3 regions of the Streptomyces sp. 11-1-2 genome follow, and region 2 is predicted to be linked to each of the others. Evidence: riboswitches for the same ligand, from Rfam matches in the RefSeq annotation. Region 2 holds a riboswitch; each other region holds the start of a gene.
The links. Region 2 has a riboswitch for thiamine pyrophosphate ahead of CGL27_RS33420 (thiamine ABC transporter substrate-binding protein). Riboswitches for the same ligand answer to the same signal wherever they lie in the genome.
Positions count from the first base shown of each region.

Region 1: another riboswitch for thiamine pyrophosphate. It lies ahead of thiO (glycine oxidase ThiO); the one in region 2 lies ahead of CGL27_RS33420 (thiamine ABC transporter substrate-binding protein).
Region 3: another riboswitch for thiamine pyrophosphate. It lies ahead of thiC (phosphomethylpyrimidine synthase ThiC); the one in region 2 lies ahead of CGL27_RS33420 (thiamine ABC transporter substrate-binding protein).

Region 1 is NZ_CP022545.1:3,464,399-3,469,280, reverse strand. It holds gene CGL27_RS14625 (thiazole synthase) at 1-273, opposite strand, end outside; gene thiS (sulfur carrier protein ThiS) at 281-481, opposite strand; gene thiO (glycine oxidase ThiO) at 478-1,653, opposite strand; TPP riboswitch at 1,711-1,824, opposite strand; gene CGL27_RS14610 (FAD-dependent oxidoreductase) at 2,032-3,213, shown strand; gene CGL27_RS14605 (Rv2175c family DNA-binding protein) at 3,316-3,681, shown strand; gene thiE (thiamine phosphate synthase) at 3,893-4,546, shown strand; gene metF (methylenetetrahydrofolate reductase [NAD(P)H]) at 4,720-4,882, shown strand, end outside.
Region 2 is NZ_CP022545.1:7,740,885-7,745,766, reverse strand. It holds gene CGL27_RS33425 (iron ABC transporter permease) at 1-501, opposite strand, end outside; gene CGL27_RS33420 (thiamine ABC transporter substrate-binding protein) at 597-1,670, opposite strand; TPP riboswitch at 1,666-1,770, opposite strand; gene rlmN (23S rRNA (adenine(2503)-C(2))-methyltransferase RlmN) at 1,844-2,950, opposite strand; gene CGL27_RS33410 (phosphatidate cytidylyltransferase) at 3,022-4,200, opposite strand; gene frr (ribosome recycling factor) at 4,200-4,757, opposite strand; gene pyrH (UMP kinase) at 4,862-4,882, opposite strand, start outside.
Region 3 is NZ_CP022545.1:5,769,886-5,774,767, reverse strand. It holds gene CGL27_RS24340 (SsgA family sporulation/cell division regulator) at 103-540, shown strand; gene CGL27_RS24335 (YibE/F family protein) at 823-2,250, opposite strand; TPP riboswitch at 2,322-2,439, shown strand; gene thiC (phosphomethylpyrimidine synthase ThiC) at 2,432-4,201, shown strand; gene CGL27_RS24325 (tetratricopeptide repeat protein) at 4,337-4,882, opposite strand, start outside.

The DNA of each region.
Region 1 (4,882 bases), 4.3 Mb from region 2:
AACGGAGAGCACCGACCCCTGCACCGTGGGGTCGAGCCGCCGCATCGCGACGGTTGTCAGCTCGGTGCCGGAGGCCAGCAGCGAGCGTTCCAGGATCTCCAGGCTGGGAGCGCCGCCGGTGCCCATGATCAGGCGGGACCCGAAGTCGGTCCCGGCGATGGTGAGCGGGTCGGGGGTGGTGAGGGGCGCGCGGCCCGGCGCGTTCGGGGCGGTGGTGACGGGTGTGGCGGCAGTAGCGGTCGTGGCGGCAGTAGCGGCCGTGGTGGGAGCCATGGGTGGATCAGCCTCCTTGGACCGCGGTGAGGACCTCGACGCGATCACCGTCGCCGAGCGGGGTCGCGGGCCATTGGGTGCGTGGGACGACCGTCTCGTTGACGGCGGCGGCGACGCCCGAGGGCGCCTGGGTGAGGGTCGCGACAAGCCGGTCGAGGGTGGTCCCGTCCGGGACCTCGCGGGGCTCGCCGTTGACGGAGACGGTCATGGGTGCTGCTCCTGTGCTGGGGAGGGGGTGGCTGAGGGGGCCGCGAAGCGCCGCGGGGTGAACGGCCGGGCCTCCGGCGGGAGTTCTCCGCTCGTCAGCGCCTCGGCCATGACATCGCCGGTGATCGGGGTGAGCAGGACGCCGTTGCGGTGGTGGCCGGTGGCCAGCAGCAGCCCCGGCAGCGCGGTCGGGCCGAGCATCGGGGCGTTGTCGGGGGAGCCGGGGCGCAGCCCGGCACATGTCTCCACCAGCGGCAGTTCGGTGATGCCGGGCACCACCTCATGGGCGTCCCGCAGGAGTTCGTACACCCCGCCGGCGGTGACCGTGGTGTCCCAGCCCAGCTCCTCGCTGGTCGCGCCGATGACCAGCTCGCCGTTCTCGCGTGGCACCAGGTAGACCGGCCCGCCGCGCACCACGGCCCGTACGGTCCGGGAGAGGAACGGCGCGTACCGCTCGGGCACCGACAGCCGCAGCACCTGCCCCTTGACGGGTCGTACGGGCGGCAGGACGTCGTCGGGGACGCCCGCGAGCCGTCCGCTGAGGCTGCCGGCGGCCAGGACGGTCCGCTCGGCGGCCAGGCGCGTGCCCCCGGTCAGCTCGATCCCGGTGGCGCGGTCGCCGTCCAGCAACAGCCGCTCCGCGCGGGCGCGGTGGAAGACGGCCCCGGCCCGCTCGCACGCGGTGAGCAGGGCCGCCGTCAGCCGCCGCGGGTCCACCTGGTTGTCGCCGGAGACGCGCAGCCCGCCGTGTACGCCCGGCGCGAGCATCGGTTCCAGACGGCGGCATTCACGCCCCGTCAGCCATTCGGACTCCAGCCCGAGCCCCTGCTGGAACGTGTGGAGCTCGCGCAGCTGGGCACGGTCGTCGGCGTCGAACGCCACGGCGAGTGTGCCGCAAGGGCGGTGGCCCACGTCCTGGCCGCTCGCCTCCTCCAGCTCGGCCACGAAGTCCGGATAGCGGCGCGCCGAGGCCAAGTTGAGCCCGAGCAGGGTCTGCTCACCGTAATGAAGCTCGGTGACGGCGGCCAGCATCCCCGCCGCCACCCAGGCGGCTCCGCCGCCGGGCGCCGGGTCGGCGAGGGCGGTGCGCAGCCCCCGCTGGGCCGCCCGCCAGGCCGTGACCAGGCCGATGATGCCGCCCCCGATGACGAGGGCGTCGTACGGTCCGCCCACGGATGGTCGGCGGCCAAGCCCAGAGGTGTGTGGTCCGTCGTCGTGACCTGGTGCGTGCGTGGACACGCTGCCCCTCCCTTCGCCGGCATGACCCGGATCAGGTTCGTACGGTCGGAGGCCGTTCCAGCCTCCCTCTCAGCCCGGTACGTCCGGGCTCCCGCGAGTGCTCTGCCCCGCCACCCTAGTACGGGCCCGAATCGCCCGAAAGCCCGACCACCCACCAGCCCCCGCCACCCCTCCCCTCTGTGCCCGAGATCTCCCCTCGCCCTCTGCGGTCCGCCCCACCAGCCGCAATACAGTGATCGTGTGAGCGATGAGACGACGACGAAGCCGTCCTCGAGCGGCGGCGAACAGCGGGTGGTGATCGTCGGAGCGGGCATGGCGGGGGTGCAGACCGCCGTCGCGCTACGCGAACAGGGCTGGACGGGGGAGATCGTCCTGCTGGGCGCGGAGACCCACCAGCCCTACGACCGGCCGCCGCTGTCCAAGGCCGTGCTGCTCGGCAAGGCCGAGGGGTCGACGCTCGACGTGGACTTCGCCGGGCTCGGCATCACGCTGCGGCTCGGCGTCCAGGTCACCGGGCTCCGCACGGACAAGCGGCTCGTCGAGACCGCGACCGGGCAGCTCCCGTACGACGTCCTGGTGATCGCCACCGGCGCCGAGCCGGTCCCGCTGCCGGGCAGCGAGGGCGTGCCAGGCGTCCATCTGCTGCGCACCCTGGACGACGCGGTGCGGCTGCGCCCGGTGCTCGCCCGGCAGCGCGAGATCGCGGTCGTGGGGGCGGGCTGGATCGGCGCGGAGTTCGCCACGGCGGCGCGCGAGGCGGGCTGCGCCGTGACGGTCGTCGAGGCCGCGGACCGGCCGCTGGCGGGCGCCCTCCCGGCCGAGGTCGCGGCCCCCATGGCGGCCTGGTACGAGGACTACGGCGCCCGGCTGGTGACCGGCGCCCGGGTGGCCTCCGTGGACGAGAGCGGGCTGGTGCTCGGCGACGGCACCCGGCTGCGGGCGGGCGCGGTGGTCGTCGGGATCGGGGCCCGGCCGGCCACGGACTGGCTGGCGGGCTCGGGCGTGGAGCTGGCCGAGGACCGCTCCGTAGCCGCCGACGACCGGCTGAGCACCTCGGCGCCGGACGTCTACGCGGTCGGCGACTGCGCCTCCTTCCCGTCCGCCCGCTACGGCACCCGGCTGCTGGTGCACCACTGGGACAACGCGCTGCAGGGGCCGCGCACCGTCGCCGCCAATGTGGTGGGGAGCCGGACGGTCGCCCACTTCCCCGGCGCGGTCTACGACCCGGTGCCGTATTTCTGGTCCGAGCAGTTCGGGCGCTTCGTGCAGTACGCCGGGCACCACTCGGAGGCCGATGAACTGGTCTGGCGCGGCGATCCGGCCGGTGCCGCCTGGTCGGTGTGCTGGCTGCGAGAGGGCGCCCTGGTCGCCCTGCTGGCCGTCGGCCGTCCGCGCGATCTGGCCCAGGGGCGCAAGCTGATCGAGCGCGGCGCCCGGCTGGACCGGACGCGGGCTGAGGACCCGTCGGTGCCGCTGAAGTCGGCCGTCTGCTGACCGGCCGGCAGACTGCTGGCCGGGGCGTCCGGGGCGGGGCGGGCGGCCCGCGCGGCGGGCGCCCGGCTACCCACTGTCAGTCCCAGATGGCAGGCTTGTTCCGTGACCGAGATTGACGCAAAGATCGATGCTCTCGTCCCCGCCTGGCTCACCCTCCCCGACGTCGCCGAGCGACTCGGTGTCGAGGTGACGCGCGTCCGGCAGCTGGTCAAGGAGGGCCAGCTGATCGCGGTGCGCCGTGGCGAGAACAGGGTGCTTCAGGTGCCCGAGGAGTTCATCGCCGACGGAAAGGTCGTCAAGGGCCTCGTGGGGACCTTGACGCTGTTGAAGGACGACGGCTTCAGCGATGAAGAGATGCTGGAGTGGCTCTTCACCCCCGACCCGAGCCTGCCCGGCACCCCGGCACGGGCCCTGAGCGAGAATCGCGGTACGGAAGTGAAGCGGCGCGCGCAGGCGCTCGCCGTCTGACGCCGCTCCCGTCCAGCTTTCGGCGGCCTTCCGTACGGGCTCGTACAGAGCCCGTACGGGGCGTGTACAGGGCTGATCGCTCTCGCGTTTTTGTCGCCGTAGTCGCATGTAGTCGCACGTAATCGCACGTAATCGCGTGTTGTCGCACACGGCGTACGGGTCGGGCTCGCGCACGGCCCGTACGCCGCCGACCCTCCGGGGGTACCGAACCATGTCCACCACCGCCACCGCGCATGAGCAGCTGGCCGACGCCCGCCTCTATCTGTGCACCGACGCACGGAAGCGCCAGGGCGACCTGCCGGAGTTCCTGGACGCCGTCCTGGCGGCGGGCGTGGACATCGTCCAGCTGCGGGAGAAGGAGATGGAGGCGGCCGAGGAGCTGGAGCACCTCCAGGTCCTCGCGGATGCCTGCCGTCGCCATGGAAAGCTGCTCGCCGTCAACGACCGCGCCGATGTCGCGCATGCCATCGGCTCGGATGTGCTCCATCTGGGCCAGGGCGATCTGCCGGTGCCCGCGGCGCGCGCGATCCTCGGCGCGGACGTGCTGATCGGGCGCTCCACGCATGCGGAGGCGGAGGTGGACGCGGCGGCCGTCCAGCCCGGTGTGGACTACTTCTGCACCGGCCCCTGCTGGCCCACCCCCACCAAGCCGGGCCGCCCCGCCCCCGGGCTGTCCCTGGTGCGCCACGCCGCGGCGCTGGGCACCGAGCGGCCGTGGTTCGCCATCGGCGGAATCGACGCGTCCAACCTGGATCAGGTCCTGGAGGCGGGCGCCCGCCACATCGTCGTGGTCCGGGCCATCACCGCTGCCGACGACCCGGCGGCGGCGACGGCGGAGCTGGCCAAGCGGGTGCGCGCGGCCTGACCGGGGCCCGGCCCCGGCTTTTCACCCGGCTTTCACCCGGTTTTCATCCGACTCGGCTCGTCCGCCGGTCGAGGGCGCGCCGAGCTGTCCGCACTGCGGACAGAAGGCTGGCAAAACCCCCAAATCTCCGCGGCCGGGTGGGCGTAGCCGAGCCGGGTGGATAGCCTGCACGTATGGCCCTAGGCACCGCTTCCACCAGGACCGATCGCGCCCGGACCGTGCGCGATCTGCTCGCGTCGGGCGAGCAGTCGTATTCCTTCGAATTCTTCGCCCCCAAGACGGCGAAGGGCGAGCAGACCCTGTGGAACGCCATCCGCAGGCTGGAAGCCGTCTCGC
Region 2 (4,882 bases):
CAGCCGGCTCGCGCCGAGCACCCGCGCGGCCTCCTCCTGGCGCGGGTCGAGCTGGGCCCACAGCCCGCCGACGGTCCTGACGACGACCGCGTAGTTGAAGAAGACATGGGCCAGGAGGATCGCCCAGACGGAGGTGTCGAGCCGCACCCCCCACAGCTCGTCCAGCAGCCCGCCCCGGCCGAGCAGAGCCAGGAAGGCGGATCCGGCGACGACGGTCGGCAGCACGAACGGCACGGTCACCACGGCCCGCAGCAGCCCCTTGCCGGGGAAGTCGAAGCGGGCGAAGACATAGGCGCCGGGCAGCGCGACCGCGAGTGTGAGGGCGGTCGACGCGACCGCCTGCCAGCAGGTGAACCACAGGACGTCCAGCGTCGCCGGATCGGTCACCACCTCGGTGATCCGGCCGAACCGCCACTGCCCGCCGACGCGCAGCCCCCGGGTGACGATGGCGGCCACGGGATAGGCGAAGAAGACCGCGAAGAAGGCGAGCGGCACCGCCATCAGGGCGAGCCGGAGAGCGAGCGCGCGACGGCCGCCGCCGGCTGCCCTGTCGGCCTTACGGTGGCCGTCGGCCGTCTTACGGTTCTCGCGGGGCTCTACAGGACCAGCGAGGACCATGTCTTGACCCACGGCTCATGGTTCTTGGCGATCTTCTGCGGCGCCAGGGTGGCGGAGTCGGCGATCCTGACCCCGAACCGGGTGAACAGCTCCGGCAGCTTGGCGTCCTCGCGCGCCGGGTTGACGTACATGTTCAGCGGGATGTCCTCCTGGAACCGCTTGCTCAGCAGGAAATCCAGCAGCGCCTTGCCGCCCTTGGCGTTGCCCGCTCCGTTCAGCAGCCCGGCGAACTCCACCTGCCGGAAGCAGGTGCCCGTCGCCACCCCGGTGGGGGCCTTGGCGGGCTTGGTCTTGGCGTCGGCCACCTCGGCGGGCGGGCTCGAGGCGTAGGAGACGACGAGCGGCCGGTCGCCCTTGCCGCCGCCGGCCGAGCCGGAGAACCGGTCGTAATACGCCTGCTCCCAGCCGTCGACGACCTCGACACCGTTGGCCCGCAGCTTCTTCCAGTAGCCCTTCCAGCCGTCGTCGCCGTACTTGGCGGCCGTGGCGAGGAGGAAGCCGAGGCCGGGGGAAGAGGTGGCCGCGTTCTCGGTGACGAGGAGGTTCTTGTAGGCGGGCTTGGTCAGATCCTCCAGCGTCCGGGGCGGCGCCAGCTTCTTGTCGGCGAAGTACTCGCGGTCGTAGTTGACGCAGATGTCGCCGAAGTCGACGGGGGTGACGCGGTGCTCGGCCCGGTCGAGCTGAAGGGCCGCCGGGACCTTGTCGAGGCCCTTGGCCGTGTAGGGGGTGAACAGGTCGTTGTCGAGCGCCCGGGAGAGCAGGGTGTTGTCGACGCCGAAGAACACATCGCCCTGGGGGTGGCCCTTGGACAGGATCGCCTGGTTGACGGCGGCTCCGGCGTCGCCCCCGGCCTGCACCCGCACCTTGTAGCCGGTCTCCTTGGTGAACTCCTTGAGGACCGCCTTGGAGGCCGCGAACGAGTCGTGCGTGACCAGGGTGACCGTCTTGGAGTCCGCGCCGCTCTTGGAATCCTCGCCGCAGCCGACGAGCGCGCCCAACGCCAGTGAGCCGAAAAGGGCGGCTGAGATGGCACGCCGAAGCTGGCTGTTCATGGTGATGCTGACTCCCTACGCCGGTATGACCCGGATCAGGTCCGAGGGTCTGCGGCCGTGCCGCACTCTCAGCGCTCTGAGCGCTCCCCTGTCGGAATGTTCACTTGTACGGATATTCAGTTTTACGACGACCGCATGATGCGACGACGCTCAGGCACCGTATCAGCCGGTCCTCAGCGCTCAGAAGCCGCCAGCTGCCCGCAGGCCCCGTCGATCTCCTGGCCACGGGTGTCCCGGACGGTCACCGGCACCCCGTGGGCCTCCAGGGCCGCCACGAACGCCTTCTCGTCCTCGGGCCGGGACGCCGTCCACTTGGAGCCGGGCGTCGGGTTGAGCGGAATGAGGTTCACATGCACCCGGCGGCCCTTGAGCAGCCGGCCGAGCAGATCGGCGCGCCACGCCTGGTCGTTGATGTCCTTGATCAGCGCGTACTCGATGGAGACCCGGCGGCCGGACTTCTCCGCGTACTCCCACGCGGCGTCCAGGACTTCGCGCACCTTCCAGCGGGTGTTGACCGGCACGAGGGTGTCGCGCAGCTCGTCGTCGGGCGCGTGCAGCGACACCGCGAGCCGGCACTTGAACCCCTCGTCGGCGAACCGCAGCATCGCCGGCACGAGGCCGACGGTCGAGACGGTGATCCCGCGCTGCGAAAGGCCGAGGCCGTCGGGCTCGGGGTCGGTGAGCCGGCGGATGGCGCCGACGACGCGGTTGTAGTTGGCCAGCGGCTCGCCCATGCCCATGAAGACGATGTTGGACAGCCGGGCCGGCCCGCCGGGGATCTCACCGTCGCGGAGAGCCCGCATTCCGTCGACGATCTGGTGCACGATCTCGGCGGTGGACAGATTGCGGTCCAGCCCCGCCTGGCCGGTGGCGCAGAACGGGCAGTTCATCCCGCAGCCCGCCTGTGAGCTGATGCACATGGTGACCCGGTCCGGGTAGCGCATCAGTACAGACTCCACGAGCGTGCCGTCGAAGAGCCGCCACAGGGTCTTGCGCGTGGTGTCGTCGTCGCAGCTGACGTGGCGCACCACGCTCATCAGCTCCGGCAGCAGCCCGGCGGCCAGCTTCTCGCGCGCGGCGGCCGGTATGTCGCTCCACTGTGCGGGGTCGTCGACGTAGCGCGCGAAGTAGTGACGCGACACCTGACTGGCCCGGAAGGGCTTCTCCCCGAGGGCGGCGACGGCCTCCCGGCGCTCGGCGGGTGTGAGGTCGGCAAGATGCCGCGGGGGCTTCTTGGCCCCGCGCGGCGCGGCGAAGGTGAGTTCTCCGGGCTTAGGCATGATTCACCCAGTGTCGCAGACGTACGAAGGGCCCCGCGCCATGCGTGGCGCGGGGCCCGTGGGCGGCCTCGTCAGCCGCCGCCCACGAAGATCACCAGCAGCAGCCACGCGACCGGCGCGGTGGGCAGCAGCGAGTCGAGCCGGTCCATGATCCCGCCATGGCCGGGCAGCAGCTTGCCCATGTCCTTGATGCCGAGGTCCCGCTTGATCATGGACTCGCCGAGGTCGCCCAGGGTCGCGCTGACCGCGACGGCGAGGCCGAGCAGCAGGCCCTGCCACCAGACGCCGTCGTCGATGAGGTACTGCATGCACAGCGCGCCCGCGACCATCGCGAAGGTCACCGCGCCCAGCAGCCCCTCGCGGGTCTTGCCGGGGCTGATCCGCGGCGCCAGCGGATGCTTGCCGAAGCGCCAGCCCACCGCGTACGCCCCCGTGTCGCTGACCACGGTCAGCAGCAGGAAGGTGAGGACCCGCCACGGGCCGTCCCCGGTGTCGAGCATGAGCGCCACGAAGGTGGCCAGGAACGGCACGTAGAAGGCGGCGAAGACGCCCGCGGTGACATCCCTGAGGTAGTTGTCGGGCGGTTCGGTCATCCGCCAGACCAGCACCGCGAGCGCCGTGAGCGCCACCGCCACCACCGCGCCCTGGGCACCGCGCACATAGCCGGCGACGATCATGGCGACCCCGCCGACCGCGAGCGGCACCAGCGGGACCCGGATGTCCTTGCGCTCGGTCAGCCGTGAGGTCAGCTCCCAGAGCCCGACCACCACCGCGACCGCCACCACGCCGACAAACACGGGCTTGTAGATGAAGAGCGAGGCCACGATGATCACGCCGAGGCCGATGCCCACCCCTATCGCGGCGCGCAGATTACGGCCCGCGCTCTTCTTCCCCTGCCCGGCACCGGCCCCGCGCGCGCCGCCGTCGGCCGAGGCCGGGTCGGGCGCGGGGTCGGGGGGCGTCGGCGGGCGCCCGGCGGGCGGCCGGGGTCCGGGCTGCGGCTCCTGCTCGTCGCGGAAGAGGGGGCCACTCAGCCGAGCGGCCCCCCGGTCACGGTCGGCGTCCTCGCCGGAGTTGCCGCCCGCGTGGGGCACGGTGGGCATGGGGCGAGTCTGCGCCGCTTCGCCCACCTCGTGCGCGGGACCCGCCGAAGAAGGCGCCGCCACCCAGCCGTAGCCGGGGGAGGTGCCCTGACCGCCCGGTGCCCGGAATCCGGCGCTTGGTGGGGCCCCCCAGGAAGAGTCGTTCATCAGACCTCGAGCAGCTCGGCTTCCTTGTGCTTGAGCAGCTCATCCACCTGCGCGACATACTTCGCCGTGGTGTCGTCGAGCTCCTTCTCGGCGCGGCGTCCCTCGTCCTCGCCGACCTCGCCGTCCTTGATCAGCTTGTCGATGGACTCCTTGGCCTTGCGCCGGACGCTGCGGATCGAGATCTTCGCGTCCTCGCCCTTGGCCTTGGCGACCTTGATGAACTCCTTACGGCGCTGCTCGGTGAGCTCGGGGAACACCACCCGGATGATGTTGCCGTCGTTGCTCGGGTTGACGCCCAGATCCGAGTCCCGGATCGCCTGCTCGATATTGCGGAGCGCGGTCTTGTCGAACGGCGTGACCACGGCCATGCGCGGCTCCGGCACCGAGAACGACGCGAGCTGATTGATCGGCGTCAGCGCACCGTAGTAGTCCGCCACGATCTTGTTGAACATCGCCGGGTGCGCACGCCCGGTGCGGATCGCGGCGAAGTCCTCCTTGGCGACCACAACGGCTTTCTCCATCTTCTCCTCGGCCTCGAGGAGGGTCTCTTCGATCACCACTTGCTCCTGGTGTTATCAGTAAGCAGAGCCTCGCCCCTGCGTGCGTCTTCTCCTGCACGGTGTCCGACCGGCAGGCCGTTGTCCATCCCCCGTTCGAGCCGTCAGGCCCGGGAGCCCTGGTC
Region 3 (4,882 bases), 2.0 Mb from region 2:
CGTTCCCTCACACGAGGCAAACCGACTCCGCACAGCAATCGAGTCGCTACGCTCCAGAGTCGGCCATGCGCAAACAACCCGGGGCGGCGAACGATGCGTGACATGCGTGACACAGTTCAGGCGGAAGTGACGATGACCTTCCTGGTCTCGCAGGATCTCTCCTTCCGGATCCCGGTCGAGCTGTCCTACGACAGCAGCGACCCCTATGCCGTCGAGATCACCTTCCATTTGCCCGGCGACGCGCCGGTGAGCTGGGCCTTCGCGCGGGAGCTGCTGCTGGACGGGCTGAGCAAACCCACCGGCGAGGGGGATGTGCGCATTGCTCCGGCCTCCCCCGAGGGGCTCTCGGACGTCTTCATCAGACTCCAAGTCGGCTGTGAACGGGCCCTGTTCCGGGCCGGGGCCGCCCCTCTGGTGGCCTTCCTCGATCGGACGGACCGGGTGGTGCCTTTCGGCCAGGAGCCGGCGGCCTGCGATCCGGTCGGCGATCTCGACGCCGAACTCCACCGCATCCTGGCCGAGGACCGGTACGCGGGCTGAGCGCCGGATACGCGGCGGCGGGCCGAAGACCGGTGTGCCGCGGCCGAACCGTCCGCCATCACCGAACCGTCCGCCATCACCGAACCGGCCGGATCACCGAGCCAGCCGGGCGGCGTGCCCGGTGGCTGAGCGGCTCGTCGCCCAGCGGCTCGTCGTGTCCCTGCCCGGCGGCCCAGCGTGCCCTCCCCGATGGCTCGTCGTGTCCTCGCCCAGCGGCTGTGTCCCCGCCCGGCGGCTCAACGTGCCGTTGCCCGACAGCTCAACGTGTCGTCGCCCGGCCGCTCAGCGCGTCTTGGCCCGGCGCCGCCGCCCGCGTCCGCCCCGGCCGGTGCTGGCTCCCTGGGCGCCGCCCGCGTCGGCCCCCCGCTCCGCGCCGCCGTCCGTGGCCGGGGCGCGGTCCGCGGAGACCACGAGCACGGCCAGCGCCGTGGTCACGGGCACCGAGGCGACGAGCCCGATGCTGCCCACCAGCGTCCGTACGATCTCCTGCGCGACGATCTCGCTCGTGGCGACCGTGCCCACACCGGTGTCCGCGATGGAGAACAGCAGCAGCAGCGGAAGCGACGCGCCCGCGTACGCCAGCACCAGCGTGTTCACGACGGAGGCGATGTGGTCCCGCCCGATCCGCATCGCCGCCCCGTAGAGCCTGCGCCGGGACGCGGTCGGGTCCGCGGCCCTCAGCTCCCACACCGCCGAGGTCTGGGTGACCGTCACATCGTCCAGCACGCCCAGCGAGCCGATGATCACGCCCGCCAGCAGCAGCCCGCGTATCTCGATGTTCGGATAGAGGCCGTGCACCAGCCCGGTCTGGTCGTCCGTATTGCCGGTCAGGCTCGCCCAGGCGATGAACAGCGAGCCCAGCACCCCGATCAGCAGCAGTGACACCAGTGTGCCGAGCACGGCGACCGATGTACGGGCCGTCAGCCCATGGCACATATAGAGCGCGAGAAGCATGATCGCGCTGCCCCCGACGACCGCGACCACCAGCGGATTGGAACCCTGGAGTATCGCCGGGAGGATGAACAGCGTCAGCACCCCGAAGCTGATCGCCAACGCCACCAGCGCGAACACCCCGCGCAGCCGCCCCACCACCACGACGGCGAGCGCGAACAGCCCCGCCAGCAGCGCCATCGGCATCGACCGGTCGACGTCGGACACGGAGTACTGCAGGTCCTTGGGCGCCTTGGGGGCGTACGCCAGCTTCAGCTCCTGCCCGGCGCTGAACTGACGCGAGGCGTTGGGCTGGACGATTTCGGGGAAGGTGCGGCCTTTGTCCTTGCCCGAGGTGACCTCGATGGTGGCCTTCTCGCAGACGCTCTTCTTCCCGCCCTGCCCGGGGGCGCCGTTCTGGGCGGCGCTGTCCTGGCCGGGCTCGGTGGGCGCCTGCGGCTGGGCGTTGACGTCGGCGCAGTTCACCTCCTCGACCTTCACCACCCGTCCGGCGACGGTCTGCTGGTCGAAGCCGAGACCGCTGCGGCCGCTCGCCTTGTGGTCGGGCGTGCCGCCCGGCCAGAGCACGATCAGACCGGCGACGACGGCGACCGCGAAGGGGATGAGCACCGCCGCGATGATCTTGCGGAGGCGGGCAGAGACGGGAGCGGCGGGGCCATGACTGTGGGAGTGGCCGTGGGAATGGCCGTGGCCGTGGTCGTGCGCCTGATCGGAGGGGCGGGGCTGCTCGGGCGGGTGGTCCTGCTGGATGGCGGTCACGGTCGCATCATCGCAAGAGGAGTGGGCCCCCTGTTCAGCACTGTGGATAAACCGTTAGCGTGGGCACGAACCTTTGCAATCGCGGGAGCTCGGAGCACCGGGCTGAGAGGGCGCTGACGCTGACAGCTGCGCCGACCGCTGAACCTGTTACCGGGTAATGCCGGCGTAGGGAGTGGGTCTCATGACTCAGCAGGATGCATCATCGCGCGCCGAGAAGGCCGAATTCGGCTGGCATAAGGGATATGTCGCGGGTTCGCGCCCGGACCTTCACGTCCCGGTCCGCCGAGTGCACCTCACCAACGGCCAGGATGTGACGCTGTACGACACCTCCGGCCCGTACACCGACCCCACCATCGAGACGGATGTCCGCCGTGGCCTGGCGCCGCTGCGGCAGAACTGGATCGTCGCCCGCGGCGACACGGAGGAGTACGCGGGCCGTCCCGTCCGCCCCGAGGACGACGGGATCAAGCACACCTCGCCCCGCGGGGGGCTGCGCAACCTCGACGCGGTCTTCCCCGGCCGCCCGCGCCAGCCGCGGCGCGGCCGAGCGGGCGGCCCCGTGACCCAACTCGCCTATGCGCGGCGGGGCGAGATCACGGCGGAGATGGAGTACGTGGCGATCCGCGAGAACGTCTCCCCCGAGGTGGTCCGGGAGGAGATCGCGGCGGGCCGCGCCGTCCTCCCGGCCAATGTCAACCACCCGGAGATCGAGCCGATGATCATCGGCAAGCGGTTCCTGGTGAAGGTCAACGCCAATATCGGCAATTCCGCCGTCACCTCCTCCATCGAGGAGGAGGTCGAGAAGATGACCTGGGCGACCCGCTGGGGCGCCGACACGGTCATGGACCTCTCGACCGGCCGCAACATCCACACCACCCGCGAATGGGTGCTGCGCAACTCCCCGGTCCCCATCGGCACCGTGCCGCTCTATCAGGCGCTGGAGAAGGTCGACGGCAGGGCCGAGGAGCTGACCTGGGAGATCTACAAGGACACGGTCATCGAACAGGCCGAGCAGGGCGTCGACTACATGACCGTCCACGCCGGCGTCCGGCTGCCGTACGTCCCCCTGACCGCCCGCCGCAAGACCGGCATCGTCTCCCGCGGCGGCTCCATCATGGCGGCGTGGTGCCTCGCCCACCACCAGGAGTCCTTCCTCTACACGCACTTCGAGGAGCTGTGCGAGATCCTCGCGGCGTACGACGTCACCTACTCGCTGGGCGACGGACTGCGCCCCGGGTCGATCGCCGACGCCAACGACGAGGCGCAGTTCGCGGAGCTGCGCACGCTCGGCGAGCTCAACCGGATCGCCAAGGAGCATGGCGTCCAGACGATGATCGAGGGCCCGGGCCATGTCCCGATGCACAAGATCAAGGAGAACGTCGACCTCCAGCAGGAGATCTGCGAGGAGGCCCCGTTCTACACCCTGGGCCCCCTCACCACCGATATCGCCCCCGCCTACGACCACATCACCTCCGGCATCGGCGCCGCGATGATCGCCTGGTGGGGCACGGCGATGCTCTGCTACGTCACGCCCAAGGAGCACCTGGGCCTGCCGGACCGCGATGACGTCAAGACCGGCGTGATCACCTACAAGATCGCCGCCCATGCGGCCGACCTGGCCAAGGGTCATCCGGACGCCCAGGCATGGGACGGCGCGCTCTCCGACGCGCGCTTCGAATTCCGCTGGGAGGACCAGTTCAACCTGGCCCTGGACCCGGACACGGCCCGCTCCTTCCACGACGAGACCCTCCCGGCGGAACCGGCCAAGACGGCGCACTTCTGCTCCATGTGCGGGCCCAGGTTCTGTTCGATGAAAATTAGCAGAAGCATCACAGAGCAGTTCGGCGGCGACGCCGACGCGACGCCCGAGGAGATCGAGGCGGGGATGCTCCAGAAGTCCAGGGAGTTCGCGGCAGCGGGCAACCGCGTGTACTTGCCGCTCGCGGACTGATCTCCTGCCCGTGCCAGTGAGCGGTGGAGGCTTCTTACGGCTTCCATCGCTCACTGTGTCCCCACCACGAGATCGCACAACATGATCCGGGCCCCGCTTCATGAAGATGCGGGGCCCGGATCATGTGTGTCGGGTTCAGAAGGGAAGTTCGGGTCGGGCGGTGCCTCGTTTGATGGTCATGATCTGCTCGTGGAAGTCCCGTGCAGCGGCCTCACGCGGGTACCTGGCGCGCAGTTCCTTGTCCAGCTCGTCGGCGACTAAAAGCAGGGACGGGAGGGACTTGCGGTCGGCTTCCAGAGCCACTGTGCCCATGCCGATGGCTTCTTCGATCTCGCCCGTGCGGGCGGCGGCGACTCCGAGGGTGAGGCGGGCTTCTGCGGCGCGCATGGGCGAAATCTCGGTGCCGTCGGGGCCGGTGCTGATGCGGATCACTGAACGGGCGTGGGAGGCGGCGCGCTCGTCGTCTCCGAGGAGACGGTAGGCGTCCATTTCGTAGAAGTCCCACTTGTCCGGGTCGATGATGAAGTGATGTTCGGGGTGGTCCGGCCTGGGGAGTCGGTCCAGCCTGGCACGCCCTGCGTCGAGGGACTGGCGGACGAGGCGGGCGTCTCCCATGCGAGCGGCGGCGCGTGCCTTGTGGGCGTAGAGCTGGACGCCGACGGAGTGTGTCTGGTCCGCCAG